DNA from 3 places in the Bacillus sp. FJAT-27231 genome. Region 2 is predicted to be linked to each of the others. Evidence: riboswitches for the same ligand, from Rfam matches in the RefSeq annotation. Region 2 holds a riboswitch; each other region holds the start of a gene.
The links. A riboswitch is a leader RNA that binds a small molecule or an ion and turns the genes downstream of it on or off. The one in region 2 is predicted to bind glycine.
Positions count from the first base shown of each region.

Region 1: another riboswitch for glycine. It lies ahead of gcvT (glycine cleavage system aminomethyltransferase GcvT); the one in region 2 lies ahead of glyA (serine hydroxymethyltransferase).
Region 3: another riboswitch for glycine. It lies ahead of AC623_RS19335 (iron-sulfur cluster biosynthesis family protein); the one in region 2 lies ahead of glyA (serine hydroxymethyltransferase).

Region 1 covers NZ_LFZU01000001.1:2,715,963-2,726,067, reverse strand. Annotated here, with positions in the region: gene AC623_RS13085 (competence type IV pilus minor pilin ComGG) at 1-228, shown strand, start outside; gene AC623_RS21120 (YqzE family protein) at 289-459, shown strand; gene AC623_RS13080 (YqhG family protein) at 476-1,249, opposite strand; gene AC623_RS13075 (DEAD/DEAH box helicase) at 1,221-2,921, opposite strand; glycine riboswitch at 3,080-3,170, shown strand; glycine riboswitch at 3,174-3,254, shown strand; gene gcvT (glycine cleavage system aminomethyltransferase GcvT) at 3,340-4,440, shown strand; gene gcvPA (aminomethyl-transferring glycine dehydrogenase subunit GcvPA) at 4,462-5,808, shown strand; gene gcvPB (aminomethyl-transferring glycine dehydrogenase subunit GcvPB) at 5,801-7,273, shown strand; gene AC623_RS13055 (rhodanese-like domain-containing protein) at 7,314-7,634, opposite strand; gene AC623_RS13050 (lipoate--protein ligase family protein) at 7,846-8,682, shown strand; partial or broken gene AC623_RS13040 (ribonucleotide reductase N-terminal alpha domain-containing protein) at 9,000-9,794, shown strand.
Region 2 covers NZ_LFZU01000001.1:3,486,588-3,496,692, forward strand. Annotated here, with positions in the region: gene lpdA (dihydrolipoyl dehydrogenase) at 1-827, opposite strand, end outside; gene lipA (lipoyl synthase) at 856-1,734, opposite strand; gene gcvH (glycine cleavage system protein GcvH) at 2,028-2,420, opposite strand; gene sdaAA (L-serine ammonia-lyase, iron-sulfur-dependent, subunit alpha) at 2,686-3,567, opposite strand; gene AC623_RS16850 (serine dehydratase beta chain) at 3,567-4,085, opposite strand; gene glyA (serine hydroxymethyltransferase) at 4,101-5,351, opposite strand; glycine riboswitch at 5,492-5,580, opposite strand; glycine riboswitch at 5,584-5,685, opposite strand; gene AC623_RS16865 (nitroreductase family protein) at 5,844-6,470, opposite strand; gene AC623_RS16870 (winged helix-turn-helix transcriptional regulator) at 6,590-6,946, shown strand; gene AC623_RS16875 (LAGLIDADG family homing endonuclease) at 7,141-7,506, shown strand; RNA gene ssrA (transfer-messenger RNA) at 7,944-8,286, opposite strand; gene smpB (SsrA-binding protein SmpB) at 8,388-8,855, opposite strand; gene rnr (ribonuclease R) at 8,916-10,105, opposite strand, start outside.
Region 3 covers NZ_LFZU01000001.1:4,040,590-4,050,694, reverse strand. Annotated here, with positions in the region: gene hprK (HPr(Ser) kinase/phosphatase) at 1-845, shown strand, start outside; gene AC623_RS19360 (hypothetical protein) at 941-1,174, shown strand; gene AC623_RS21650 (hypothetical protein) at 1,232-1,384, shown strand; gene AC623_RS19355 (aldehyde dehydrogenase family protein) at 1,411-2,946, shown strand; partial or broken gene msrA (peptide-methionine (S)-S-oxide reductase MsrA) at 2,967-3,488, shown strand; gene msrB (peptide-methionine (R)-S-oxide reductase MsrB) at 3,474-3,923, shown strand; gene AC623_RS19345 (SAM-dependent methyltransferase) at 4,041-4,652, shown strand; glycine riboswitch at 4,747-4,847, shown strand; glycine riboswitch at 4,851-4,939, shown strand; gene AC623_RS19335 (iron-sulfur cluster biosynthesis family protein) at 5,065-5,361, shown strand; gene purU (formyltetrahydrofolate deformylase) at 5,373-6,275, shown strand; gene AC623_RS19325 (cytochrome d ubiquinol oxidase subunit II) at 6,653-7,690, opposite strand; gene AC623_RS19320 (cytochrome ubiquinol oxidase subunit I) at 7,724-9,061, opposite strand; gene AC623_RS19315 (SDR family NAD(P)-dependent oxidoreductase) at 9,277-10,086, shown strand.

The sequences.
Region 1 (10,105 bases), 770 kb from region 2:
GTGATAGAGTTCATGGCACTGCAGGAAATTTTCATGCTTCTGGAAAATGGAGAGGAGATTTCCGGTATGTACCGTACAGATCGTGGGGATGTCACATATAAAGTGATACCAGACGAGACAGAGGAATTAGTAGCGATTCATTTAAAGACGGCTAAAGCAGAAACAAGATTTTCAACAAGGATAATTTATAGCATGGCCGATCGACAAATTGTCCGCTGGATTGAATAGCAGGTGTTTAGAACGAGCAGAAATTGGAAAAAATGACACCGACTGCAGGAGGCGGTGTTTGTGAACGAATACGTAAAATATTTTATTGCAACGTTTCTTAGTTATTGGAATGAACCGAAGCAAGTAAGAAGAGAAAAACGTTACCAGAAACGGGCTGGGCGTGCGGCCTTTTCTTCTAGATGGTTTGGTTTGCTTCCTTGGGCGCTGCGCCAGCTCTTTTATAAAAAGTGATGGCGCAGCGCTTTATTTAGGAATGCAAGTAAATCACCCCACCATTAATAATATTCACATCGATCTTTGGAGAATATTGTTTTTCTAATGCCGCCTTTTCGATAAAATAAGCCTCAGGTTTTTCTTCGTCTTCATAAAAAGAATCAAGCAGGAGGGAGTCTTCCTCCCATTCTTTTTGTGCTTTTACCGCCCATTGATGATTTTCTTTTTCAAGCTGGGAGGTTAAAAAGCGCTGCAATCGCTTAACGCCGCTTTTTGGTTTAATTAAGGGAGTAATGGTAAAAGAAAAATCAGGGATTTTTGATACGAGCTGTTTACGGTTGAGTACGTCCATGAACTCTTCTTGAATCATTCCGTTAATTAAATTGAGGCCAAGTGAATAAAAGATATCTTTTTTATGATTGGCTTCATAGGATACTTTTACATTTATTAAAAGCCATGGATGAAGCGGCTGGCGATGACCGGTGGCTCTTTGTTCGTAGAGCCTGATAAAACGGGTATGTTCTTTCGCCGATTGAAAAATCTGTTGCAGACGAGGGGTGCCGAAGTGGATAGATTCCCCTTCAAGATCAGCCGGTATTTTGGTTTGATCGGTAATGAAGGTTACGGAAAGCGGCTCCGCTTTCATTCCAGTTTTTTCGGCATAATGCCAATAAAAAGGCCGATTCATCAATTCTTTATCAATGGCAGGCGTTAGTTTGACACTAAGTGACCCTTCTGTTTTCTCTAAAAAAGTACATTCAGTGGCTTTAAAATAGTCTTCAAGAAATAGATGAATTTCGTTCTTCACTAAAGCGCTCCTCCTCTTTTTTCCACTCGTTGGCTAATTCGATGGCCGCTTCAAGGTTTTTCATTTTGACGTGCAGCTCTCCTTCTGTTTTGGAGTGCTGAAAAATATCCACTAAATGTTCCTGCATATTAGGAAGATCGATTCTCTCTAAAATATCATCTAGTTGCCCGACAGCCTGCTCAAATAGATGGATTTTTTCATAGAGCAGCTGCAGAATTCGGTCTTCAATTGTATCTTCAATGCTGAAGTTATAAATGCACACATCTTTTGTTTGTCCGAATCGATGAACACGGCCGATCCGCTGTTCAAGTCGCATTGGATTCCAGGGAAGATCAAAATTAATGACATGGTGGCAAAATTGTAGGTTTAATCCTTCGCCGCCCGCTTCCGTCGCGATTAGAATCTGAGCCTGCTTCTCGAAAAGCTGCTTCATCCAATCTTTCTTTCCGCGTTTAAACCCACCGCGGAAGGGGACGGATGTAATCCCGTTTTGTTTAAAGAACCACTGTAAATATAGCTGCGTTGCCCGGTATTCAGTAAAAATAATTACTTTGTCATTAATCGATTGAACGAGCTGAAGTGCTTTTTCTGCTTTAGAGTTGTGCGTAATGTTCTGTATATGTGACAAAGCGTTTTGAAAACTCTCTGGAAAATCAAGATGGTTTCCATTCAGCTTCTTCGCCATGTTTCTTAAGGTGAAAAAGACGGCTTCTTTGCTGCTGCAGGCTTCCCGCTGCAAAGTAAGCAAGGAAAAAGCAGACCGTACATCATCTGGCTGGCTGCGGACGAGCTGTTCAAGAGCTTGATAGAGCGAGCGTTCTTCCTCTGTGAAAGTCACTTTAACGGATTCTACTTTTCTGGCTGTCCACTCCACACCTGTATCCTGCCGACGGTTACGAATCATCACTTTATTCATGAGCTTAATTAAATGGTGATGGTTTTGTACTTGCCGGTCTCCTTTTTTAAACTGCTCACTAAACTGTCCTTCGCTTCCCAAATGACCAGGCTTTAATAGCGAAACGAGATGGAACATTTCATCAAGCCGGTTTTGAATAGGTGTCGCTGTGAGTAATAGGCAAAATTTCTTTTTTAAGTGACGGACAAATTGATAGTTTTTTGTTTTATGGTTTTTTAATTTATGAGCTTCATCAATAATAACTAAGTCATAGTCTTGTTCATAAATTTTTTCCTTGTGCGGACTTCGTTTGGCTGTATCGATCGAGGAAATGACGATATCATGCTCATCCCAGGCATAAAACTTCTTTTGGGCAATAGCAGGAATGTAAAATTTAGTAGTTAACTCATGGGCCCATTGAGAAACGAGAGAAGCCGGAGCTAAGATTAAAACTTTTTTCACGAGGCCGCGAATCAAATACTCTTTTAATACTAGCCCAGCTTCGATTGTTTTGCCGAGTCCTACTTCATCCGCTAAAATAGCTTTGCCATTCATTTCTTCCACTACTCTTCTAGCTGCTTCAAGCTGATGCGGAAGAGCCGTAAGTTCCGGCAGAAAGCTAGGAGCTAACAATCCTTCAAAATCAGGGACCATCATTCGTCTTTCCATATTAATAGTCGATTGGAAAAGCGGCCAGCTCCCCCAAGGCCCATCTTGTTCGAGTCTTTTTTCTAATTCCTCTTCCCAGCTATGATCGAAATAAATTTCCACATCCATTTGAAAAACTCCTTTATAAAATATGTTGCCGAAACCTTACCTTTAATGGTAGGATGTAAGTGAACAAAATATTATGTCATTTTGCAAAAAAGCGAATATTGTTGATTTACTCTAATCCGATGTTCATAGTATGCCCATTTATTAACTAAATATAGCGAATGAAGGCGAGGGGAGAGACTGTTTATACAGCGCCGAAGGAGCAAACAAGCTTTTTGTGAATCTCTCAGGCAAAAGAACTCTTGCTGGACGCGACTCTGGAGAGCGTTTCGTTAACGAAACCACCAAAGAAGACAGCCTGTTTACCAGGTTAAACTTTCAGGTTCAAGGACAGAGAACAACTTGTAAAAGCTGTTCTTTGTCTTTTTTTATGCAAAAATAATGGGCTGAACCGCAGGAAGACAATGAAAGGGGTAGGGAAATGGGAGAATTAAAGCGCACACCATTGTTTGAATCGTACCAGCGATCTGGAGCAAAAACGATTGATTTTGGAGGATGGGAACTGCCTGTTCAATTTTCAAGTATTAAAGAAGAACATGAGGCTGTCCGCACAAAGGCAGGGCTTTTTGATGTTTCTCATATGGGGGAAATTACAGTAAAGGGAAAAGACTCCTTAGCCTTTCTACAAAAAATGATGACGAACGACTTGTCAAAGCTCCAGCCAGATCAAGCAATCTATACGATTATGTGTAATGAAAAAGGCGGAGCTGTCGATGATTTGCTCGTCTACATGCTAGCTGAAGATGATTATCTACTTGTTGTGAATGCAGCGAATACAGATAAAGATTTTGATTGGCTGAAGAAGCATCAAGCAGGAAATATAGAAGTTGAAAACGTATCAAAAGACTGGGCACAACTCGCTATTCAAGGTCCTGCTGCTGAAGGAATTTTGCAAAAGCTAGTGGCTGATGTGGATTTAAGTGAGATTAAGTCTTTTAAGTTTAAGCAGGAAGTTAGAATTAACGGGATACCAGCTCTCGTATCACGAACTGGTTACACAGGAGAAGATGGCTTTGAGATTTATAGCCGAAGTGAAGATGCCCCTAAGCTATGGGAAGATCTTTTAGAGGCTGGCAAAGAAGACGGTCTTCTTCCATGCGGACTCGGTGCGCGTGATACCTTACGCTTTGAAGCGAACCTTGCTTTATATGGACAGGAGCTAGCTGATGATATTTCACCACTTGAAGCAGGCTTAGGTTTTGCAGTAAAGACAAACAAAGAGGACTTTATTGGCCTAGACGTGTTGAAAGAGCAGAAAGAAAATGGTCCGAAGCGGAAATTGATTGGTCTTGAGATGATAGATCGGGGAATTCCGCGTCACGGCTATCTTGTTTTTTCCGGTGAAGAAGAAGTGGGTCATGTAACGACCGGTACTCAATCACCGACGTTAAAGAAAAATATTGGTCTGGCTTTAGTGAAAGCAGAGTATGCTGTACCTGATCAAGAGCTGCAAGTAGAAATCCGCGGCAAAAAATTAACAGCTAAAACGGTAAAACCACCATTTTATAAACGCTCAAAATAAGAAAGAGAGAAGGGGAATATAATGAAGCATCGTTACTTGCCGATGACAGAAACGGATAAAAAGGAAATGCTTGCAACAGTGGGTGTCCAAACGGTAGATGAATTATTTGCCGACATTCCTGAAAAAGTACGTTTTCAGGGATTATATAATATTAAAGAAGCAAAAGCAGAACCAGCGTTGAAAAAAGAATTAAGCGCAATGGCTGCTAAAAACATCAATGCGAAACAATATGCTTCCTTTTTAGGGGCAGGTGTATATGATCACTATACGCCGTCTATTGTAGACCACGTTATTTCTCGTTCAGAATTTTACACAGCTTACACACCGTACCAGCCAGAAATTTCCCAAGGGGAACTGCAAGCGATCTTTGAATTCCAAACGATGATTTGCGAATTAACGGGTATGGATGTAGCGAACTCTTCTATGTATGACGGAGGCACAGCGTTGGCGGAAGCAGCTATGCTAAGCGCTGGTCAGACGAAAAGAAAGAAAGTACTCGTATCAGAAACGGTTCATCCAGAGTCACGCGATGTGTTAGCGACTTACGCAAAAGGCCAAAACATTGAAGTAGTGGTAATCCCGCACAAAAATGGAGTAACAGACATTGATCAGCTAAATGAATTAGTCGATAACGATACAGCAGCTGTGATCGTTCAATATCCTAACTTCTTCGGTGCGATTGAGTCACTTTCTGAAGTAGAAAAAGCGGCTCATGACGCAAAAGCCATGTTTGTTGTTTCTTCTAATCCACTTGCTCTTGGTGCACTGACACCTCCAGGAAAATTTGGTGCTGATATTGTGATCGGTGACGCTCAGCCATTTGGCATTCCGGCTCAATTTGGCGGACCGCACTGCGGATACTTTGCAGTAACGAAAAAGCTGATGCGTAAAGTGCCAGGCCGTCTCGTTGGCCAGACGCATGATGATCAAGGACAACGCGGCTTCGTATTGACGCTGCAAGCACGCGAGCAGCATATCCGTCGTGACAAAGCGACTTCTAACATTTGCTCCAATCAGGCACTTAACGCTCTTGCAGCCAGTGTAGCTATGACAGCTTTAGGTAAAAAAGGTGTGCGTGAAATCGCGACACAAAACTTGCAAAAAGCATTTTTTGCTAGAGAGACGTTAAAGCAAAATGGAGTAGAAGTCTTGTTTGAGGGACCTGTATTTAATGAATTTGTTATTCGCCTCAATAAACCGGTAAGAGAAGTAAACCAAAAGCTGCTTGAAAAAGGCATTATTGGCGGTTATGACCTTGGTCTTACTTACGATGGTCTTGAAAATTGCATGCTCGTTGCTGTGACAGAACTGCGGACAAAAGAAGAAATTGAACTTTTTGCAAAAGAATTGGGGGATAGCCATGAATAAGAAGGACCAAGAGCTTATTTTCGAATTGTCTCAACCAGGGCGGATTGGCTATAGTCTGCCTGAATTAGATGTACCAGAAGCAGATTTGTCTGCCCTTTTGCCTGCAGGATATTTACGTGAGGAAGAGCCGGAACTTCCGGAAGTCTCTGAACTTGATATTATGCGTCATTACACAGCGCTATCAAATAGAAACCATGGTGTGGATTCTGGATTTTATCCACTTGGTTCTTGTACGATGAAATACAATCCGAAAATTAATGAAGACGTTGCTCGTTTTGAAGGTTTTGCTCATGTGCATCCCCTTCAACAAGAAGAAACTGTACAAGGAGCAATGGAGCTATTGTACGACCTTCAAGAGCATTTAAAAGAAATTACAGGCATGGATGAAGTGACACTGCAGCCAGCAGCAGGAGCTCAGGGTGAGTGGACGGGATTAATGATGATTCGTGCTTACCATGAAGAAAACGGGGACTTTAATCGTACAAAAGTAATTGTACCGGATTCTGCTCACGGTACAAACCCAGCCTCTGCTACAGTTGCCGGTTTTGAAACGGTAACGGTGAAGTCTGGGGAAGACGGCTTAGTAGATTTAGAAGATTTAAGACGGGTAGCGGACGAGACAACTGCAGCGCTCATGCTGACAAATCCAAATACACTTGGCTTATTTGAAGAAAATATTTTAGAAATCACTGAAATCATTCACGGTGTCGGCGGCAAGGTGTATTATGACGGCGCCAACTTAAATGCCGTTATGTCAAAAGCCCGTCCTGGAGATATGGGATTTGATGTGGTTCACTTAAATCTCCATAAAACATTTACGGGTCCTCACGGCGGCGGCGGTCCGGGTTCTGGTCCAGTCGGCGTGAAGAAGGATTTAATTCCTTACTTGCCAAAACCGGTTCTAGTGAAAGAAGAAGGCGTCTATCGTTTCGATTATAACCGCCCGCAGTCCATTGGCCGCGTAAAACCGTTTTACGGAAACTTTGGCATTAATGTTCGCGCTTATACGTATATCCGCTCAATGGGCCCAGATGGCTTAAAAGCGGTAACAGAATATGCGGTATTAAACGCTAACTATATGATGCGCAGACTTGCTCCTTATTTTGACCTGCCGTTTAACCGTCATTGTAAGCATGAATTTGTACTCAGCGGAAAACGCCAGAAAAAGCTTGGGGTGCGTACGCTTGACATTGCTAAGCGTCTGTTAGACTTCGGTTTCCATCCACCTACAATTTACTTCCCATTAAATGTGGAAGAATGTATTATGATCGAACCGACTGAAACAGAGTCAAAAGAAACGCTAGATGCTTTCATCGACGTTATGATTCAAATTGCGAAGGAAGCAGAAGCTAACCCAGAAATCGTTCAAGAAGCGCCGCATACAACCGTCATCGGCCGTCTTGATGAAACAGCAGCAGCTCGTAAGCCAGTTCTTCGTTACGAGCGGGAATTGCAGAACGCTTAAATGTTTACAATAGAAAAACTGCCTCGGTGGAGGCAGTTTTTTACTTACTTTTTACTTTTCCAGTCCAGCCTTTGAACCCGCCTTGTAAGTGATATAAATCGCGGTAGCCTTTTTTGTACAATGTCTGAGCAGCTCTGCCGCTGCGCAGGCCGCTTTGGCAATACAGATACACAGGCTTGTCCGGACGAATTTCCTTCATGCGCGTTTTCATTTGTGTAAGCGGAATGTTGCGCGCGCCTAAAATGTGACCCGCTTCAAATTCGTTCGGTTCACGGACATCAATGAGCTGAGCTTTGCGGTACCCTTTAATGAACTCTTCCTGGGAGAGCGACTTGACCGCTTTTTTCTGGGAAAAATACATATATAAAGTATACAGAATGATGGCGCCTAAAATGGCAGCTATTGTATAAAGCAATGGATACACCCCTTCCTAGTAAACATGCACTGATTTCTATTATAAACGTGGCTGCGGGAAGAATCAAAAGAAATAAACGAGCGATAACTCTTTGTTTTTGTCTCTGCTTTTGATACACTAAGTGGGTGAATTTATCATGAAAAAGGCGGCAATCACCATGAAAAAAGAGATTTGGAGATTTGTTGATTCCGGCCGGCAGACGGCAGAATTCAATATGGCAATGGATGAGGCGCTATTAGAATGGCATAGCAAAGGGAAAATCCCGCCTGTGATTCGTTTCTACGGCTGGGAACCAGCAGCGTTGTCAATTGGGTATTTTCAAAAAGCAACAAAGGAAATTGATTTGGAGGCTGTTAAACGGCATGGTCTTGGCTTTGTCCGCCGTCCAACTGGCGGTAGAGGCGTGCTTCATGAACATGAGTTAACGTATAGTGTCATCGTTACGGAGGAGCATCCAAATATGCCAGCTGGGGTGACAGAGGCATACAGAGTGATATCTGAGGGAATCTTAAAAGGATTCCATCACCTTAGTCTAGAGGCTTATTTTGCAGTACCACGGACAGAAGAGGAGAAAGACAGCTTGAAAAACCCACGGTCGTCTGTCTGTTTTGATGCGCCAAGCTGGTACGAACTCGTCGTTGAAGGCCGAAAAGTAGCAGGAAGTGCCCAGACGAGACAAAAAGGTGTTATTTTGCAGCATGGCTCCATCTTGCTGGATCTAGATGAAGACAAGCTGTTCAGTTTATTTACATACTCGAATGAACGGGTGAAAGAGAGAATGCAGCGGGCGTTTAAAAATAAAGCCGTCGCCATTAATGACATTAGCCCAAACAGAGTGACTTATGATATGGCGGGCGAAGCATTCAAAAAAGGGTTTGAGGAAGGTCTTGGAATTGAGCTTGAACCGTATGAATTTACGGCAGAAGAACTAGCCTATATTGAGCGGCTTGCGAAAGAAAAATACGCTTCAGATGAATGGAATTTTAAAAGATAAATCATCAAGCGAAAGAGAAGCTAGCCTTTAGGCTTGTTCTCTTTTTTTGCGGAAAAAAGAAGAAAGCTACGTGAGGGCCGAGCACGAAAAATTTTCTTGTTTTGGCAATATCGTTGTTTTCCCTAGTTCGATCGCATTTTTACATCGGAAGGCGGTCGTTTGTCAGCTTGACAAAAAAATGTTTTTAACTCAATATATAGTAATGTATCAAGAAAAACAAACACAATATATTGTGTTTGTTGAGTTTTTAGTCAGAATACATGGGTATAGAATGTTTAAATGACTGTGAAATATGTAGAAGAAAAGGAGCTGTGATTATGTCTGTTGCGTCACAAAAGAATATGTCCCTCAACATTGACAGATTGAACAAAGACATCAGCGTCTTCCCTCAAGTTCATCCTGTCACCCCTGATATGAAAATCACTCACAAAGGGGTTTCACGTCTTGTTATGATCGACCGCTATTCGTTTAAAGACACAGAGAAAGTCACGTTAACGGAAGGCGATTTTGTTGTGTTAACGATTAAAGAGGATCCGAAGTTTCCAGCGAGAGGTGTTGGTTTTATTACCAGCATTGACTGGCAGGAGAAAAAAGCCGAAGTACTTGTGGATGAAGAATTCCGCGGTGCATTGGATGATCCGAAAGAACAAGAAACAGGCCTTATCCGCCGTCCTCTTGATGTGATTGAAAAGCCTCTAGAAATTTACTACGAGCAAATTGCTAAACGAAACGCAACAGGCCTCGCTTCTGTAGAAAAAACAGAAGAAAAGCGTAAAGAGTGGTTCGAGAAATTTTATCAAGAGCTTGTGAACTTAAATTTTATTCCAGCGGGACGCGTTCTTTATGGAGCAGGAGCACAGACGGATGTAACGTATTTTAACTGTTACGTTATGCCATTCGTTCCTGATTCACGCGAAGGTATTTCTGAACATCGCAAGCAAGTGATGGAAATTATGAGCCGCGGCGGCGGTGTTGGGACGAACGGTTCTACCCTGCGCCCACGCAACACGCTCGCTAAGGGCGTCAACGGAAAATCATCCGGATCGGTTTCCTGGCTTGATGACATTGCGAAATTAACGCATCTTGTTGAGCAGGGTGGATCCAGACGTGGTAAATAAGTGCCTCGTCTATAAAAAAACCTCGTGAATTGCTGGGAACTCTTTACATGACCTGTTGGCTACAACGCAGCTGGAAACAGCAGACGTGAACGCTCAAAAACAGCAGGTGGAAAAAGACAATCAGCAGCCAAGCTCCTGTCTCGGAAGAGTGGAGAAGGTTCAACGACCATCGAAACCACACCTTAGGTGGAAGGGAGTAGAGTAGGAAGTAAGTGCTTCCGAAGTGCGAGGGCACTCAGTAGGGTGTAAGATATGGTCTGAACTCTAGGGTGACTTAGAGAGTTGGTGTAACGAACCAATGCAAC
Region 2 (10,105 bases):
ACATTCGGCTGTCTTCCAACCGACACCAACAACTTATCAGCAGAAAATGATTTTTCGCTTCCTTTATGCTCTGCTTTAATGGAAACTCCATCGCCTTTTTCTAATGTTTCTGGCAATACCTTTGCGCTTGTGATAATTTTGACACCTTTTTTCTTCATAAGACGCTGGACTTCTTTTGAAATATCTTTATCTTCTGTCGGCAAGATGCGATCTGCATATTCAATGACGGTTACGTCTAAACCAAAGTCAACGAGCATAGACGCCCATTCAATGCCAATAACGCCGCCGCCGACAACGATAATAGAATTTGGCAGCTCTTCCATTTGCAGCGCCTCGTCGGATGTCATCACATATTGTCCATCCGCTTCTAAACCAGAGAGCATTCTTGGACGAGACCCTGTTGCAATCACTATATTTTCTGCGTTTAGCAATATGCTCTCTTCTCCACTTCTCAACTCAACTGAAACAGCCTTTGGTTGGACGATGTGACCTTTTCCTTCATATATATCGATTTTCCCTTTTTTCATTAAATGCTGGATGCCTTTAAGCAAACGGGCCGTAATTGACTCTTTTCGAGCCTGTACCTTAGAGAAGTCTAAACGTACTTCAGGAGCAATGACCCCAAACTCCTCGCCATTTTTTGCATTTTTGTATATTTCTGCACTTCTCAATAATGCCTTACTCGGGATACAGCCTGCATGAAGGCACGTTCCGCCAAGCTCTCCCTTTTCTACCACTGCCGTTTTTAAACCTAACTGTGAAGCTCGAATGGCTGCAACGTATCCACCCGTTCCGCCTCCAATGATCACAAGATCGTATACTCCCATTTTGTTCTCCCCTTTTTATTTACTCACTTTATCGGTTCGATACAGCAGCACGAACCTGTTCATCTGCATGATAGGAAGAACGAACGAGCGGGCCTGCCTCGCAATGACTGAATCCTTTCGATAAAGCAATCTCCTTTAATTCATTGAATTCTTCTGGACTCCAATATTTCTGCACCTTTAAATGTCGTTTTGTTGGTTGTAAATACTGTCCAATGGTTACGATGTCTACGTTGTTAGCCAATAGGTCATCCATCGTTTCAATAATTTCTTCTTTTGTTTCTCCGAGCCCAATCATAATGCTGGATTTCGTCGGCGTAAGCGGATTTAGTTCTTTTGCTCTTCTTAAAAGTTCAAGAGAACGCTCATAAGTTGCCCGCGCACGGACTCTCGGCGTTAATCTTCTTACCGTTTCAATATTGTGATTTAAAATATCTGGTTTGGCATCCATTAACAGCTTTAAATTTTCATATTTTCCGTTCATATCAGAAGGCAATACTTCAATGCTGCAAAACGGGTTGCGTTCTCTTACGGCTCTTACCGTTTCGGCAAAAACTCCTGCGCCGCCGTCTTTTAAATCATCACGAGCTACAGCCGTAATGACCACATGCTTTAACCCCATTTGCTCGACTGATTCTGCTACACGCTTCGGCTCGTTCCAATCTAGTTCCGTTGGAAGGCCAGTCTGCACAGCACAGAAACGGCAGGCGCGCGTGCAGACACTTCCTAAAATCATAAAGGTTGCCGTTTTACGCACAGCCCAGCATTCGTGGATATTAGGACATTTTGCTTCTTCACAAACCGTGTGCAGCTTTTTTTCACGCATCATTTTCTTTAGTCCTGTATAATCTTCGTTTGTATTTAATTTAATTTTGAGCCATTCCGGTTTGCGGACATACTCATTCGCCATATCATCCACTCCTACCACGCTTGACTTAATTTTGACTTAATTAAAACCACTAGAATGAGCAGGTTAGAAAGTACTTTTTCATGCCCTTCATTCACAGTGGTTTCGCCTTACATTCATACATAATGGAATGTCTTCCGTCTCTTTCTCTTGTATGTCATGCAGTATTGAGCTGTCCTAGCTACCGATTGTGCGAAAGATAGAACGGAAAACTGTGTGCTTGATTGTTCATCCCTGACGAAAAACTTCCCCTTCTCTTGTTTTACATAAAGGAGGGAATAGCGTTCATGCTCTGCTTACTCTTCTTCACGAATAAATTCTTGGTAGCCATTTTCGCTTAAAAGTTCTTTAAGCTCTTCTGGATTAGACATTTCTACTTCAATTAACCAGCCGTCTTCATATGGCTGCTCGTTAATTAACGCAGGTTCATCTTCTAATAGCTCATTCACTGTCACGACCGTGCCAGATACAGGAGAGAATAACTCTGATACCGCCTTGACCGATTCAATTGTTCCCATCGATTCATTTGCTGCTACTTCGCCATCCACTTCTGGATTTTCTACGAATACGATATCACCCAACTGTTTTTGTGCATAATCAGAAATACCGATTCTTACACGGTTTCCACTTAGTTGAAATACCCATTCGTGCTCTTTGCTATATAGTAAATCTGCAGTCGCTTTTGTCATTGTTTCTTTTCTCCCTTTCTCTACAACGCTTTTTCTTTTATTTATATAAAAACTTAGTAAACCCCTTTTGTGTAAGACAGCACCTCTATCGTGACGTCTTTTTTGTGCATGGATGGGTACAGCTCCCAAAAGCTATACCCTATCCTTTCTTCCCTCTGAAAATACGTAGCGATCAAACTCACGCTTCCCCTTTTATCGTGATGTTAGATCCAGACATCATGTTGTTCCCCCTGCATGATGTCTGGATTGACTTACGAACTTCTCGTTATTTTTTACTGCAAAACAGCCGTTCTTTAACCTTGAGTCCCGTTTCCGTTACGGCAAGGCCCCCAAGAGCTGTTTCCCGGAGTGTTCTTGGCATGTCTTTCCCTACCTTATACATTGCCTCAATCACTTCATCACACGGAATCCGGCTTTCTACTCCGGCAAGAGCCAGATCGGCAGCTGAAAAAGCAATGGATGTGCCAATTGCATTTCGTTTAACGCAAGGCACTTCGACAAGACCGGCAACAGGATCACAAACTAATCCCAAAAGAGATTTCATTGCTATAGCGGTTGCATGTACCGCTTGCTGCGGGCTTCCTCCCTTTAATTCCGTAATGGTACCGGCAGCCATCGCAGCTGCCGAGCCAACCTCTGCCTGACAACCGCCAGCAGCCCCTGAAATAAATGAGCGATTGGCAATTACATACCCAAGCATGCTAGCCGTAAATAATCCCATAACCAAATCTTTAAAAGGCGTTCCATCATTTTGATGCAGGGAGAATAGCACGCCAGGTAAAATGCCTGCTGCTCCAGCAGTTGGAGTGGCTACAATAACACCCATTCGAGCATTGCTCTCTGAAGTAGCGAGTGAAAATGTCATAGCCTGGCTAATATAGCTGCCTGTAAGCGGTTTTCCAGACTTCACGTACTCTCCCATCTTAACGGCATCTCCCCCTGAAATACCGCTTGGTGCAGGAGAGGAATCCTTTGTTCCAATATCAACGGCTTCCTTCATCTTGATCAATCGTTCTTCCATCATACGAAGAATCGTTTGTTGATCTCTTCCTGACTTCTTTTCTTCCAGCATCAGCATGGTTTCACCGATCGTTTTCTGTTCCTTTTCACAGAATTCCAGAAGTTCTCTCATTGATAAAATTTCCATCAGGCATTCCTCGCAATTTCTTCTCTTAATCGGTACACTTGGTAGTTTTTAGCCAAGGCTGAAAAATCATCGCTTGTGCTCAGACGGATATCCACCATTCGTCCGTTAATCATAAAGATTTTAGATAAACCGCCTCCTAGCGAAGCTCCGCCTACTTTTACAAGATGATCCCCTCTTTTTGCGGTTACCATCGTTGTATTGGGATGATCAAAGAATAGGCAAGACCCTTGAGGTTCAATCGTGTAATCAAGACCCGCTTTATATGCAAGCTGCAATGCATGCCGAATTCCCGGGTCATCCGTACCCATGCCGAGTAATCCGCCAAGAAGTGCTTTATCTGTCCCATGGCCTTGATACGTTTCAGCAAAAGAGTCGTAGAAAATAATGTCTGCCTCTTCAGGACAACCATCCAGCAGTTCATAAATGAATTTGCCAATCGACACAACACCAGCAGTATGGGAACTTGATGGTCCAACCATAATAGGTCCGATAATATCAAAGCAACTCTGAAATTCCATTATGATGCTCCTTTCTTATACGTTGATCGGCTGTTGGAATAACGGATAAACTCCGCAGATAGACGCAGTTTTTTCTTTAGCCTCTGCCACCACTGCCGGCTCCCCTTTACTTTTCAGTACAGCAGCAATCACTTGGGCAATCTGTTCCATTTGTTCTTCTTTCATTCCGCGCGTTGTTAAGGCAGCAGTTCCCATCCGGACTCCGCTCGTCACAAAAGGACTTTCTGGATCGTAAGGAATCGTATTCTTATTCACTGTGATTCCTGCTTCTTCAAGCAGACGCTCTGCTTCTTTTCCAGTTAACCCCCATGGGCGCACATCTAGCAAAATCAGATGATTATCCGTTCCTCCAGAGACGAGAGCTGCTCCTTCTTTCTTTAATACTTCCCCAAGTTTTTGGCTGTTTTTAATCACCTGTTTGGCGTAATCTTTAAAGGCTGGCTGTAGAGCTTCGTTAAAAGCAACCGCTTTTGCGGCAATGATATGCATCAACGGTCCACCTTGAATACCAGGGAATACCGCTTTGTTAACCGCTTTAATGATCTCTTCGTCGTTCGTTAAAATAAAGCCGCCGCGTGGTCCTCTTAATGTTTTATGGGTCGTGCTTGTCACTACATCTGCATAAGGAATCGGAGAAGGGTGAAGACCGGCTGCTACAAGTCCCGCGATGTGTGCCATGTCTACCATGAACTTTGCACCCACTTGATCGGCAATTTCTTTGAATCTGGCAAAATCAATCGTCCTTGGGTAAGCGCTTGCACCAGCAATAATTAATTTGGGCTTTTCTTTACGAGCCATCGCCTCTACTTCGTCATAATCAATTAATTGTGTATCTTCCTTGACTCCGTAAGAAACTACTTCAAACCACTTGCCAGAGATGCTTACAGGACTTCCGTGAGTTAAATGCCCGCCGTGCGAAAGATTCATCCCCATAATTTTGTCGCCAGGCTGAAGCAATGCATAAAAAACGGCAAGGTTCGCCTGTGCCCCTGAATGAGGCTGAACATTGGCATACTTGGCACCGAACAGTGTCGTTAACCGTTCAATCGCTGTCCGCTCTGCCACATCAACAAATTCACAGCCGCCGTAATAACGTTTCCCCGGATAACCCTCAGCATATTTATTTGTCATGACGCTTCCCATTGCTTCTAAAACATCCGTGCTGACAAAGTTCTCTGATGCAATCAACTCCAGCGTTTCATGCTGGCGACGTTTCTCATGCTCAATCGCTTCGAAAATAGTGAAATCATTATTTTGCAAACTCATCTCTACGCCTCCTATTCGTTTACATTTCGTTCGCTCGCTGCTGAATAACCAAGCTTTTTCACTCTTCTCTTTTAGAAAAGTGCTCTATCTCGTCACCTTTTCTGCACGCAAAAAAGGACAGAAAAGGGTAACGTTCCCTTCTCTGTCCTTTTACCTGAGAGTTTAACTCCATCCAGCGATCGGATTGAGTCTTCCCCTTTGGTGGCGTATTTAAACGCGCTCTCCAGAGGTGCGTCCCATTGTGGTTCTTCTACCTGAGAGATTAGTTCCAAGGGTCTTTTTTGGAACTTGCTCCTTCGGTGGCTCATTACTCGCACTCTCCCACAATCGTCATCCGCTATGTTTCGTTTAGAATATTAAAAATAGTTGTAATTGTCAACTGTTTTTTGATTAATTTGTTATTTTTTTATCGTTAATAAAATGAACAAAGGAGCATCCCGCAAAATCGCGGAATGCTCCTTCACTCCCCTATTGATAGAGGTATTTATTTAATTAGATAAAACGAACCATTTCTTCAAGCGGCAGCCGGGTCGTTTTATGAGCTGGCGCAGCGGCCTTGCCAAGAGCGATTAAAACAATTGGAATATATCTTTCTGGCACATCAAACCGCTCAGCAAATTTTTGCTTATCAAATCCACCCATCGTTACCGTATCGTAACCATTCGCTTTGGCAATCAGCATAAGCTGCATCGAGACGAGGCCTGTGTCAAATGAAGCAATATTAGCTCTTGCTTCAACAGGCGCATTAGGATAAGTATTATTCGTATTCTGAATTAGCTTGTTCATGCTCGCTTCGTCGATGAAACCTGCCTCATAGCTGCTGCGGTATACTTTTTCGACATTCTTGTACATCTCAATATCACCTAAAACGGCAATAACTGCTGAAGATGTCTCAACTTGCTCCTGATTATAAGCAATAGCCTTCAGTTCCTTCTTCGTTTCTTCATCATCAATGACGATAAAGCGCCACGGCTGAAGATTACTAGATGATGGAGCTAACATGGCTTCTTGCAGCATTTCCTCTATTTCCTGTCTCGGAATTTTATAATGTGGATCATATTTTCTAACAGAATGTCGATTGCGAATGACTTCTGATAAGCTTGGCATCGTTGTTATCATACTTTTCCCTCCCAATTAAACTTACTAATAGTAAGTTCAAAAATAAGCTTACTACTAGTAAGCTTGGGTTGTCAAATACTCTATGCTAAAATTAAGATAAAAACATTGAGGTTATCAGAATGAGCGAACAAAATGAATGGAATTGTCTTCAGAAGAAACATAAAGACAAAGCGACGATTTGCGATAACTTTCACCATACGATTGAATTCATTGGCAAGCGTTGGATGGGAATCATTATTTATACTTTGCTAAAGGGTGATAAAAGATATCACGAATTGCTAAATGAAATCTCTGGCATCTCTGACCGGCTCCTCACAGAACGGCTGCGGGAGCTAGAAAACGAAGGACTAGTCGTAAAGAAGACATTCGAATCCTCCCCAAGAAAAGTCATCTATTCCTTAACCCCAATCGGCAGAGAACTGGAAGATGTCATCACGGCTGTTATGCGCTGGGTTAGTAAGGCTTCTCGTATCTAAACCCTATACTTGGATCATTATCTAAATAAAAACTTAATTTTTATTATCCTTTCTTAGAAAAATAGACTCATAGAAATAACAATTCTATGTTTTGAAGCTTCTATACAAGTTGATGATCATCACAACTTGACGAGTTTTTTCTTTCATAAAGCTTCCATTTTTTCAGGAATAACAATAATTTAGGGGGAGAGGACATGAAAGATTGGGAAGCGGGCTATTTAGCAGGAATTATAGACGGGGAAGGCTCTATCACACTAACTAGAATGCATCAAAGAGAACATCGGCGTCCTTGCATTACCATTTCTTCGTCGGATAAAGAGCTTCTTCTATACATTCAAACACTGACCGGCGGAGCCATTAGTAACAAGAAGAATTATAAGCCTGGCCTTCACAAGGACTCTTATACATTGTCTATAAAGAACAAAGAGAGTGTGTTGATTATTTTAAAAGAAGTTTCCCCCTATCTCAGAATAGATAAAAAAGAAATCGAGCCAAATGGATATTGGAACACTACGACAGAGTCACTCCTCGAAATGGAAAGTATACAACAGCTATGCTAAAAGCAAAATTATTATTTGAGGAAGCCTTTTTTAACATATAAAAACTGTTAAAGACCTCCTTCTCGTTCACGAACACAAAAAGACTTGCCACGTTTGGCAAGTCTTTTAATTAACTAGATAATATCCACCAAATTATGTATGGTGGAGACGGTGGGACGTGCTTTTCCATGCTTTCGTCATGGCACTGACTATATCTTGAACCTGCGTAGTAAGACAGGTCCTTCGGCGTCTTATGCGAAAAATAGTTTTACCCAGATCTCTCAGGCAGCTTCCCGCATCCTAGTACTGCCCGCTAAGTGGCAGCCTATAAGTCGATACACGGCTGTTGGATTGCTCCACATACCGCTCGGCATTGCCTTATCATCATTCGATGACTTAGGTTTCACCGATAAAGCCGAATTTTCACTTGTATGTTACCATACAAGGCGACTATTTACTAATCGAACCCACGTCCAAAGATAACGGCACTTGAACGTCTACGAGCGTAGTCGATATATTACGGGTTTCGCTGTTCCTTTTGCCTATCGACGGGCGTCTGGACAGCTAGCCTGATTCATCTCTTCCTTTGTCCCCAGGCGGAGAACTACGGCGTAGCCCACTAAGAGTGAGTCCCTTACCCTACCACATGGGCGATGGAGGGAGGAACCGCTTCAAGCTGTTATTAGGCAGCTAAAGCGAGGTTGTTGTTTTGTTTGCCAGTTATTATTGGCTTTGACGTTTTTACGAGGACGATCCCCTCGGCTCGCAGCCCAAGCTCGAACTATCCCTGTCGAATCCGTAACGTCCCCATTATAAAAATAGGAATTGGACTCTATGTCCGAAGCTTAGCTACAGTTCTTATTATAACATAATCAGCAAAAAAAGCAACAGCTGTTCGCTTTTCACCCTTTTTGCCGTTCTCTAAATGCACGCTCCACGTCACGCTTCGCTTCTTTCTTCTTCAAATCTTCCCGCTTATCGAATTTTTTCTTCCCTTTAGCCAGACCAATTAACAGTTTCGCATAGCCGTCTTTTAAATACATTTTCAGCGGCACAATGGAATAGCCGGCTTCCTTCGTTTCCCCAATCAGCTTATCAATCTGCTTACGGTGCAGCAGCAGCTTTCTCGTTCTAAGCGGATCATGGTTATAACGGTTCCCTTGTTCATAAGGGCTGATATGCATGTTATATACGAATACTTCCCCTTTTTGTATGCGGGCAAACGCATCTTTCAAATTTACCCGTCCGGCGCGAATTGATTTAATTTCAGTTCCTTGCAGTACAATCCCCGCTTCAAATGTTTCTTCGATAAAAAAATCATGATGCGCCTTTTTGTTTTGCGCGACTACTTTTCCTTCTCCCTTTGGCATCCTTCTTCACCTTCCATTATTCAGTCCGACCCGGCAGCTAAAAGAGCCGCCGGGTACCTATTATCCTTTATTCCGGCGTCTTTTCTTCGCTTGCTTTTTCGGTACGCCTTCATAATACTTGCCGCGTTTTTTCTTTTTGTTCGGCGACTGATTCGTCCACTCACCGCCCGCTCCTTCTTCACTGTTTCCTTGCGGGCCGCTCGCTTTTTGACTTTTTGATTTTACATTAATCGTTTTAGTCTCCACAGCTGGACGCTTTCTTATATTTTTCATGCCAACGATTTCAAAGTCAATCGATTGTTCATCCTTATTGACATCTCTCACCCGAACAGTGATTTGGTCACCGATGCGGAACACATTGCCCGTTCGCTCACCAATCATAGCAAACTGGCGCTCATCATAACGGTAATAATCATCTGTCATATAAGAAACGTGAACTAAACCTTCAATTGTATTTTCCAGTTCAACGAACATACCGAAGTTTGTAACAGAACTGATGATGCCGTCAAATTCTTCCCCAATCTTATCCAGCATAAATTCTGCTTTTTTCAGTTCATCTGTGTCACGCTCTGCATCTACAGCCCGGCGTTCCATATTTGATGTGTGCTCAGCAATTTCCGGCAGGCGTGCCTCCCACTTTGCTTGTGTTGCTGGATCGACATGTCCTTCAATTAAATACGTACGGATCAAACGGTGCACAATTAAATCCGGATAGCGGCGAATTGGCGAAGTGAAATGAGTATAATAATCCGTTGATAATCCAAAGTGGCCTAAGCTCTCATCAAAGTATTTCGCCTGTTGCATAGAACGAAGCATAACTGTTGAGATGACTACCTCTTCCGGCTTCCCTTGAATCGCTTCCAGCACCTCTTGTAAAGCCCGTGGATGCACAGCGTTTGATGTACCTTTTACAACAAGCCCAAAATTCGTAATAAACTCAAAGAAACGCTGTAATTTATCTTCTTTTGGATCTTCATGGATTCGATAAATGAATGGAACGTCCATCCAATGAAAATGTTCAGCTACTGTTTCATTCGCTGCCAGCATGAATTCTTCAATTAACCGTTCGGCAACGGAGCGTTCACGCAGCACGACATCGATTGGTTTGCTGTCTTCATCGACAATGACTTTTGATTCTTTAAAATCAAAGTCAATAGCGCCACGTTTTTCCCGCTTTCTGCGTAAAATAGACGCCAGCTCTTCCATATTCTCAAACAACGGCACGAGCGATTCGTATTTAGCCCGCAGTT
Region 3 (10,105 bases), 550 kb from region 2:
AAAAGTCTCCAACTCAGCGTCCGGGATTGGAGTTTATTGATTACTTTGATTTTTTCCCAAGTGGACACGTCCAGGTGCTCGGCAACAATGAAATAAACTACCTACATAGATTGAGCGACAGCGAAAGCAAGCTGCGGATCGGCAATATTGTGAAATACCATCCCCCTTGCATTATTGTCACCGCTCATGAAGAGGAATTAATGTATTTGCCGCAGTATTGCACAGAGGAAAAGATTCCTTTGTTGCGCACGGATCAATCCACTTATGAATTTGTTGGAAAATTAGATGCTTATTTGACGAAGACGTTGGCACAGGAAATTGCCGTACATGGCGTTTGTGTAAATGTTTCGGGAATCGGCATTTTGCTGCGGGGGAAATCAGGAGTTGGAAAGAGCGAAACCGCCCACACACTGATTGGCCGCGGGCACCGATTGGTTGCGGATGATATCGTAGTACTCAAGAAGCTAAGTCCGCAAACGCTGCTCGGTACTCATGATGAAAAGAACAAGGAATTCCTCGCGTTGCGCAGTGTTGGTTTGTTGAATGTCGTCCGTTTATATGGACGAAAGGCTTTTCAGGAAGAGACGCGGATTGCGCTTGATATTGAGCTGACGAAGTGGCAGAACAATACGTTAAATAACGAACTGGAAGTTGAAACGAAGTTCACAGAATACATGGGTGTTCGTGTTCCACACATTCAAATTCAGCTTCAGCCGGGTCGTGATGTAGCCGGATTAATTGAAGCGGCAGCGAATAACTGGTATTTGCAGCAGCAAGGGTACAGTGCTGCAGAAGAATTCATGAAACGAATTGAATCCGAGTTTTCCGATTCTGATAAAGAATGACCACTTATGGATAAGCAAAAGACAGACACGACCTCTTTGGGTACGGCCTGTCTTTTTTTGTAATGAGTGAATGCCATTTTGATGGGCCTTATTTTATGATGAGATTTTTAGATAAGCTTGCGAGGTTACCGATTCCTTACCTTGGAAAAGGAGAAGGAGGATTTAACTTAGTTCCGGTTGATTACATTGTAAGTGCCGCTTGCTTTTTAGCACTGGACCCGAGAGGCGAAAATAAGGTTTATCCTTTAACAGATCCGAACCTTTATAAAACAAAGGATGTCTATCGGGTCATTTGTGAAACGCTAATAGGCCAAACATCCAATATATGATTCCGCTACCTATTGTTTCTTCCTTGCTATCGGCGGTGGATCCTGGCAGAAAAAGAGATGATTCAGTATTTTCTATTGAAAACAGAGTATGACCGTCCAGAAGCGATAAGAGAGCTAAAAGGTGCCGGCATTCAGTGTCCAGACTTTGCCGATTATGTTCCAGCTGCTGTACAATTTTATCAGAAGCATCGAAAAGTCACGACAAGATGATTGTGGTTCATTAAGGAGGAACAGACATGACATGGACGGTGAAAAGTCCGGCAACGAAGAAGGTAATTGGCACACTAGAAGAGACGCCTTTAGAGAGAGCTAAAGACCTATATACCAACGCGAATAAAGCCTTTTTAACTTGGTCTGGCTTGTCAATTTCCGAAAGGGTTCATTTCCTTCAAAAGCTAAGGCTTTCTATTGTGGAACAGTTAGACGATATCGTGAAAGTCATTCATGATTCCACTGGAAAAGTTGCTGTTGAAGCTTTAACAACGGAAGTAATGACCGTTGTAGATTCCATTTCACATATTGAAAAGAGGGCGGCAGCGGCGTTGAAAACAAGAAAAGTAAAAACGCCGATTGCATTTATTGGAAAATACTCTTACATTGAATACAAGCCGCGGGGAACAGTATTAGTCATCTCTCCGTGGAATTTTCCGTTTCAGCTTTCGATGATTCCGATTGTGGAAGCGCTCGTTGCGGGAAATGCTGTTATTTTAAAGCCATCGGAAATTACCCCGATGGTGGGAGTACTGATTGAACAGTTATTTGAACAAGCTGGTTTTCCCGCTGGTCTATTGCAAGTTGCCCATGGCGGCAAGGAACTAGGCGCAGCCCTCGTAAAAGGAAAGCCTGATTTTATTCACTTTACGGGTTCTGTCCGAACAGGAAAAATTATTCAAGCAGAAGCAGCCAAACAATTGATCCCGACTTTGTTGGAACTTGGCGGCAAAGATCCGATGATTGTTTGCGCCGATGCCAATATGGAAAGAGCTGTACAAGGAGCTATTTGGGGAGCTTTTACAAATAGCGGTCAAGTGTGTATGTCAGTTGAACGGGTGTATGTGGACAAGTCCATCTATCAAGAGTTTGTCGACCGTTTAGTTCAGGAAGCACAAGCTTTAAAGCAAGGGACAGCTGCTGACAGCGATATTGGTTCGATGACCTTCCCTCAACAAACCGCCATCATTAAAGCACATGTAAAAGACGCACTCGAAAAAGGGGCAGAATTGATTGCCGGTGACCATCCCGATCAGTGGGGGGAGGATCAGATGTTTATTAAACCTATAATATTAACGAAGGTTGATCACGAAATGGCGATTATGCAAGAAGAAACATTTGGACCGGTGCTGCCGGTTATGTCCTTTGAGACGGAAGAGGAAGCCATTGCTTTAGCGAATGATACCCGCTTTGGCCTGAATGCCAGCGTTTGGACGGCCGACTTAGATCGGGGGAAACGGATTGTATCCCGGCTCATATCGGGAAATGCTGTGATTAACGATGTCATTATCACTGTAGCCAATCCTTATCTTCCTTATGGAGGAGTAAAAGAAGGAGGGATCGGCGCTTATCATGGAGATGTGGGCATGCAGAGTTTTTGTGTGCAGACCGCTGTTATGGTAGACAAGGGTCATAAGAAAAGAGAAGTGAACTGGTTCCCTTATGAAGGAAAGTATGAAGCATTTGCCAATCTCATTCGCAGCTTTTGGGGTGAAAAAAGGGATTGGGGTCAATTTTTATCGGCATATAAAAAACTTTTGAAGATTGGAAACAAAAAATAGAGGTAAAGGAGTGTTGTTTCATGGCTGAACAATGGAAGTTAGCTACGTTTGCCGGAGGATGTTTCTGGTGCATGGTCTCGCCTTTTGACGAGCAGCCGGGAATTAAAGAGGTTGTTTCAGGCTACACAGGCGGTCACACGGAAAATCCGACATATGAAGAGGTTTGCTCTGATACAACCGGCCACTATGAGGCGGTCCAAATAAAGTTTGACCCGGCTGTTTTTCCCTATAAAAAATTAGTGGAACTATTCTGGCAGCAAATTGATCCGACAGATGCGGGCGGGCAATTTAATGATCGGGGCTTGTCTTATAAAACGGCGATTTTTTATCATGACGAAGAACAAAAAGAATTAGCAGAGGCTTCGAAGACAGCGCTTGAAGCGAGCGGCCGTTTTCAAAAGCCCGTTGTAACGGCCATCCTGCCGGCAGGTCCTTTTTACCGGGCGGAGGAGAAGCATCAGCATTATTATAAAAAGAACCCTTTCCATTATAATCTTTATAGAGAAGGGTCTGGACGGGCAAAGTTTATTCGTGAAAATTGGAAGAATCGGAAAACAGATGAGCAATTGCGTCAAGAATTAACACCGCTTCAATATGAAGTGACAAAGCATAACGCAACGGAACCACCGTTTCGCAATGAGTATTGGAATCATATAGAAGAGGGGATTTACGTCGACATTATTTCAGGAGAGCCATTGTTTAGTTCGACTGATAAATATGATGCTGGCTGCGGCTGGCCGAGTTTTACAAAGCCCTTGCGCCGTATAGAGTTAGAGGAAAAGCTCGATACTTCTCATGGCATGAGGCGGATTGAAGTACGGGCGAAAACCTCTGATTCCCACTTAGGCCATGTGTTCGATGACGGTCCCGGTCCAGATCGGGCGCGCTACTGCATTAATTCAGCCGCTCTTCGCTTTGTGCCAAAGGATAAGCTAGACGAAGAAGGATATGGAGAGTTTAAAAGCTTGTTTGAGTAAGGGGAGTGTCCGTTACTCGCCATGTTCGCCATTTTACTGACCACAGAGATAGGATCGTTATTTGAGCAGGAGAAAGCGGCTGTCTTATAATAGAGAAAAACGAATTGGGGAACTGCAATGAATGAAAAAGAGTACGACCGTCTGCTCAAAATTCAGACAGGCGGCACATGGGAATGGCTCTATCAGTCGCTTCATTATAATCGTTATGAAGCAACCCCTTATGAAGCAATAGACGAGTTGTTCCGGGAATACGAGCTAAAGAGAACGGACGGAGTCGTAGACTTCGGCTGTGGAAAAGGGCGTCTGTTATTTTATATTCACTATCGGTTTAACGTGCGGGGCACGGGGGTTGAGGTGAATGGACAGCTATACCAGGAAGCGATTGAAAATCTGGCCGAGTATATGAAGAAAAAAAAGAGTCCCGTTCGTTCTATCCGCTTTGAATGTTGTGCCGCAGAGGACTATAAAATTGGGAAGGAAGATAATCGCTTTTATTTTTTTAACCCGTTTTCTATCCAAATTTTTATGAAAGTCGTTCACAATATTATGAGCTCAGTTGAAGAACAACAGCGGTCTGTTGATATTGTTCTTTACTACCCAACGGCCGAATACATTCAATTTCTCGAGATGTATACTCCATTTCAGCTTTTAAAAGAAGTGAAGGTGCCAGGGCTCTATGAAAAGAATGACAATGAACGGTTTTTGATTTTTCGTCATGAGGGATACTAATGGTTCCCTCTTTTTTTGTAAGCGGAATCGTCAAAGAAAAATAAAAGCAATTGACAATCATTAATATTTCAATTATTCTGAATGAAAATAGCGGATGACGATTGTGGGAGAGTGCAAGCAGTGAGCCACCGAAGGAGCAAGTTCCAAAAAGACCCTTGGAATCAATCTCTCAGGTAGAAGAACCACAATGGGACGCACCTCTGGAGAGCGCGTTTAAATACGCCACCAAAGGGGAAGGCTCAATCCGATCGCTGGATGGAGTTAAACTCTCAGGTAAAAGGACAGAGAAGGGAACGTTACCCTTTTCTGTCCTTTTTTGCGTGTATAAAAAGTGTCGGGAAGTGGTTGAAAGCCGACAAATGGAGAAGGGTATATACCAGGGAAAACGCTTACAGGAAGGGGTGGAATAATCGTGATCAGATTAACAGAGCCGGCTGTAAAACAGTTAAAAGCAATGGTACTAGAGGAAAAGAATAGTCCAAGAATTGATGCGGATGTCGCTGGCGGATGTGGTGTATCTGTGAGGTTTCAGCTTGTATTTGATGAGCCGCGCCGAAATGATAAAGTGATTGACTGTCAAGGAATTGAAATTCGAATGGATCGTTTTACCGAACGGTACTTAGATACAGAAACACAGGTTGATTACACAGAAGAATTAGGTTTTCTAGTGGGGGAAAGCTTTACTTCAAGCGACTGTGCGATAGAGTAGTTCTTTTTGAAATGAATATAACATTTAAGGATGGAGGAAGAGTTTTGCATAAAAAGGGGAATCTTAATTACTTTAAATTGTTAGTCACTTGTCCGGAAAAGCCGGGCATTATTTCAGCTGTGTCAAATGTTTTGCTGGAGCACAAAGCGAATATTGTTCAATTTGACCAGCATACGACGAATCCAAAAGACGGCATTTTCTTTATGAGAATTGAATTTGATATGGAAGAGACGGATACAGCCGTTGAGAAGCTTGAACAAGGGTTGCGGGAGTTATCCGAGTCCTATCCAATGGAGTGGGAATTAAGAAACAAAGAAAAAGCCAAGCGCATGGCTATCTTTGTCTCTAAGGCGGATCATTGTCTGTTAGAATTAATTTGGCGCTGGAAATCAAAGGAGCTCCCAGTTGAAATTCCAATGGTGATTAGTAACCATCCAGATTTAAAAGAAGTAGTAGAGAGCTATGGCATTCCGTATTACCATATTCCGCTTTCCCATGAATCGAAAGAAGAGGCGGAACAAAAAGCAATGGAACTAATGGAAGGAAAAGTAGACTTTATTGTCTTAGCGAGATACATGCAAATCCTTTCTCCTGGTTTTATATCAAAATATCCAAATCAAATCATTAACATCCATCACTCTTTCTTGCCGGCATTTGTAGGGGCAAATCCTTATGTGCGAGCTTTTAACCGTGGGGTAAAATTAATTGGAGCGACTGCGCATTATGTGACAAACGAGCTAGATGAGGGACCGATTATTGAACAGGACATCCTGCGGGTAAATCACCGTTACACAGCAGAAGACCTTAAGATTGCTGGTCGTCATGTAGAAAGAAGTGTACTTGCTGAGGCGGTTTCCTGGCATGTGGAGGATAAAATTATTGTTCATGGTAATAAAACAATCGTGTTTACGTAAGAGCAATGGTAGAAAACCAACTTTTACTCAATGTGACGAGTATCCTCCTAGCAATTATCTGTATAGGGCTTTTTTTCATAAATCAACGCAAGAGAAAAGTAAACTTGTTACAAGTCATTTTGCTTATCTACGCGTTGTCAGTACTGGTTACGTCCGTGCTGGATTATTGGCAGCAATAAAGCAAAGCTTTTAGGCTGTTCACCATCGTTTTTTATTGGTAGGAATGATTGTAAGCAAAGTCTACTTTATATATCATCAGGCTGATTGAAAAAGTTTGTCTTTCGAGGCGCAGTATCTGGCGAGCAACGAAGAAAGCCAACGTTTCTCAATAGTCTAAAAGCTTAACGGGCTTGTAGCCCGTTAAGCTTTTTTCATGGCTAGGAACTTTTTTGCCGCAAGTATTTTTTATCGTGCATAAACAATCTCCAAAAATAAATAAAGCCGGGAAAGAGAATGGCAAAGCCGGCAATGTACGTGATGAACACAGCCATAAAAGAATTGGGGTCTGTGAAGCCTGATTGAATCGTTACGTTAGGATAGACCATATACGGCAAATGAGCTTTCCCGTACACATAACTAGCAATGAAATATTGAATTGTAACCGCAATGACGGCAATTCTTGGCATTCCCCTCTCTTCTTTGTTCGGAAAGGATGGAAGGAACAGACTAATCCCGCCAATTAAAAAGAAGCCGAGTGAAACGAACAACAAAGGCAAATCATTCATCATGCGTGTGTATAGCCAAGGTGTTTCTGCTCTTAAAGTCAGCATAATCGCAAAAGCCATTAACAATGAAATAGGACCTAAAATGCGGCAGTCTCTTAAATAAACTTTGTAAGCCTCCATTTCATTAGAGGTTTTCGAATAATCTGCTAGCAATAAAGAAGACAAAAAAAGGGTGCTGCTAATCGCAAAGCCGATAAAGGCATATTCATTCGGGCTCGTAAACAGCTTTTGGAGGTTTAAAGACGGGTGACCGCCTTCGTACTCGATGAATGCGCCGTGAGCAACTGGCAGCACACTAATTAACAGGCCGGGAATTAAAATGCCGGTAATACCTGAAACATACGTTAGCGGCTTTTTATACTCAGTTGCAATATTTGAAAAGACTAAGAAGGCACTTCTGACCGCCAGTAATAACAAAATCATGCTTCCTGGAACGAGCAGAATTGTACCGAGCGTGTAAGCGGCCTTCGGAAATAAGCTATACACAGCAACAACTAAGGCGACGATAAACGTGTTTGTCACTTCCCAAGTGGGGGATAAGTAGCGGTTGGCAATATTCGTCGCCCTTGTTTTTTCCCGGTTTATGTAAATCATCGACCAGAAGCCTGCACCGAAGTCCATCGTTGCCATAATAGAATAAATAAATACAAACCCCCACAAGATTGTGATCGCGATTAATTCATTTGTCATCAATAGGGCCTCCTATACATGTAAGTAGAATCGTTAAGCGCCTTTTTCAGCCTTTTGGATATCATCCAACTCTGTATTCTTTCTAAAAAAGTACAACAGCACTGCTACAACGGTAATGCCTAGAAGTACATATACACTAAAGAATAAGAGGAAAAGAACGCCTAAGTTGGTTGCGGAGGTAACTGAATCAGCGGTAGCCAACACTCGATAAATGACCCATGGCTGCCTTCCTGTACAAGCGAAGATCCAACCGCATTCAATCGCAATCACCGCTAGCGGGCCGGATGCCACTAACACCCACAAAAACCATTTTGGAAAGCGGTCCTTTTTCATAAACTTTTTCCATACAATCCCCGCTAGCGAAATGAGAATAAGCAATGAACCGATCCCGACCATAGCATTAAAAAGTGTGTGAATAAACAAGGGCGGCCACAATTCTTCGGGAAAGTCATTTAACCCGACCACAACCGTGTCAAAGCTGTTGCCTGCTAGAAAACTTAATAACCAGGGAATTTCAATAGCCCCTTTGATCGTCTGGGTTTCCCGATCCGTAATGCCTCCGATCGCTAAAGGAGCATGTGACTGTGTTTCGAACAAGCCTTCAGCAGCCGCTAATTTTTCTGGCTGGTATTCATGTAAATACTGGGCCGATTCATGCCCGTTAATCGCTGTTAAAAAAGAAAAGATTCCTCCTAAAACAAGGCTTGCCATTAACGCTTTTTGATGAAAAAGATATACTCTTGAACCATATTTATTTCTCATCATTTTAAAGGCCGCAACGGAAGCTACTACAAAAGCGCCAACAACATAGGCCGATAAGGCGACATGTCCAGCCGTAACAAAGAAGCTCGGATTAAAGAAGGCTTCCCATGGATTAATATCAAGAAATTTGCCATTTTCATAACGGAATCCGGCGGGAGTGCCTTGGAAAGCATGCACATTGGTGATCAAAACAGCCGATGCGAGCGCTCCTAGAGCAACTAACGTTAAGCTGATAACTCTCATCCATGGAGCAATTCTTTCGGCTGCATAGACGTAAATAGACATAAAGAGGGCCTCTATGAAAAAAGCATAGATTTCAATTTGAAATGGCAGCGGCATGACGCGTCCGATAACCTCCATAAAGCCAGGCCAAAGAAGAGATAATTGAACGCCAGCGATCGTACCGGTTGGAATGCCAACTCCAAGCAAAACGGCAAATGTTTTGGTCCAGCGTTTGGCCATCACCACATAGTCTAAGTCCTTCGTTTTTTGATAAAGCAATTCTGCCGTCAAAATCATTAAGGGCAGTCCGACTCCAATAGTGGCAAAAATAATGTGAAAAGCCATCGTTGTGCCAAACAGGGACCGCGCAATGAGTAAATTGTCCATTCTGTACTCCGTCCTTTCTTCACGTCTCCTATCATTTCCAATTGAGAGAAAGAATATGTAAAAAAGCCGGGGAAATATAGGGGAAAACTGGATAAACAAATTGTTTTGAAAGTTAATATTTAAATGTTAAAATATTTTAAGGATGAAAGAGTTATCATTGAGTTAATCAGTGGGGAATAGCTAAGAGAGTAGCAATATATAAAGGAGTGAAGGAAATGAAACGTGTAGAGGGAAAAGTAGCTCTCGTTACAGGAGGCGCTTCTGGAATTGGATTATCGGCTGCTACCTTAATGGCAAAAGAAGGAGCAAAGGTTATTATTGCTGACTTTAACATTGAAGGAGCCAAAGAGGCTGCAGAGAATATAAAGAAACAAGGGGGTGAAGCAGCGGCGGTATTTTTAGATGCTTCAAAGGAAGAGTCTATTAAAGCGGCTGTTGATTTCACAGTTGAACAATATGGAACGATTACCGTCCTTTTTAACAATGTAGGCTTAACAAACCTTCATAAAGATTTGGACGTTGTAAATATGGATTTAGAAGAATGGGACCGTTTAATGAATGTTAATACAAAAAGTGTGTTATTAGGCAGCCGGTTTGCCATCCCTCATATGATTAAAGCGGGAGGCGGCTCGATCATTAATACCGCTTCTATGGCCGCCTTTGCTGGCGATGCCTTGCGTTCTGCTTACGGCGCTTCTAAAGCCGCTGTTGTGAATTTGACAAGATACATTGCAGCACAATACGGAAAAGATGGTATTCGCTGTAATGGAGTAGCCCCAGGATTAATTTTAACTCCTGCAGCTAAAAACAATATGCCGGAAGCGGTGCTTGATATTTTCGCTAAATATAATGCGTTGCCATACCACGGGGAAGCGGACGACATTGGCTATACCGTTTTATTCCTTGCTTCTGATGAGTCTAAATTTATTACAGGACAAACGATTCAAGTAGAAGGCGGACACTATATATCTAATCCAACTATGCCGGATTTCAATCAATTCGCGGAGCAATCACGTTCTAAATAACGATCGGCCAGAAATCCTT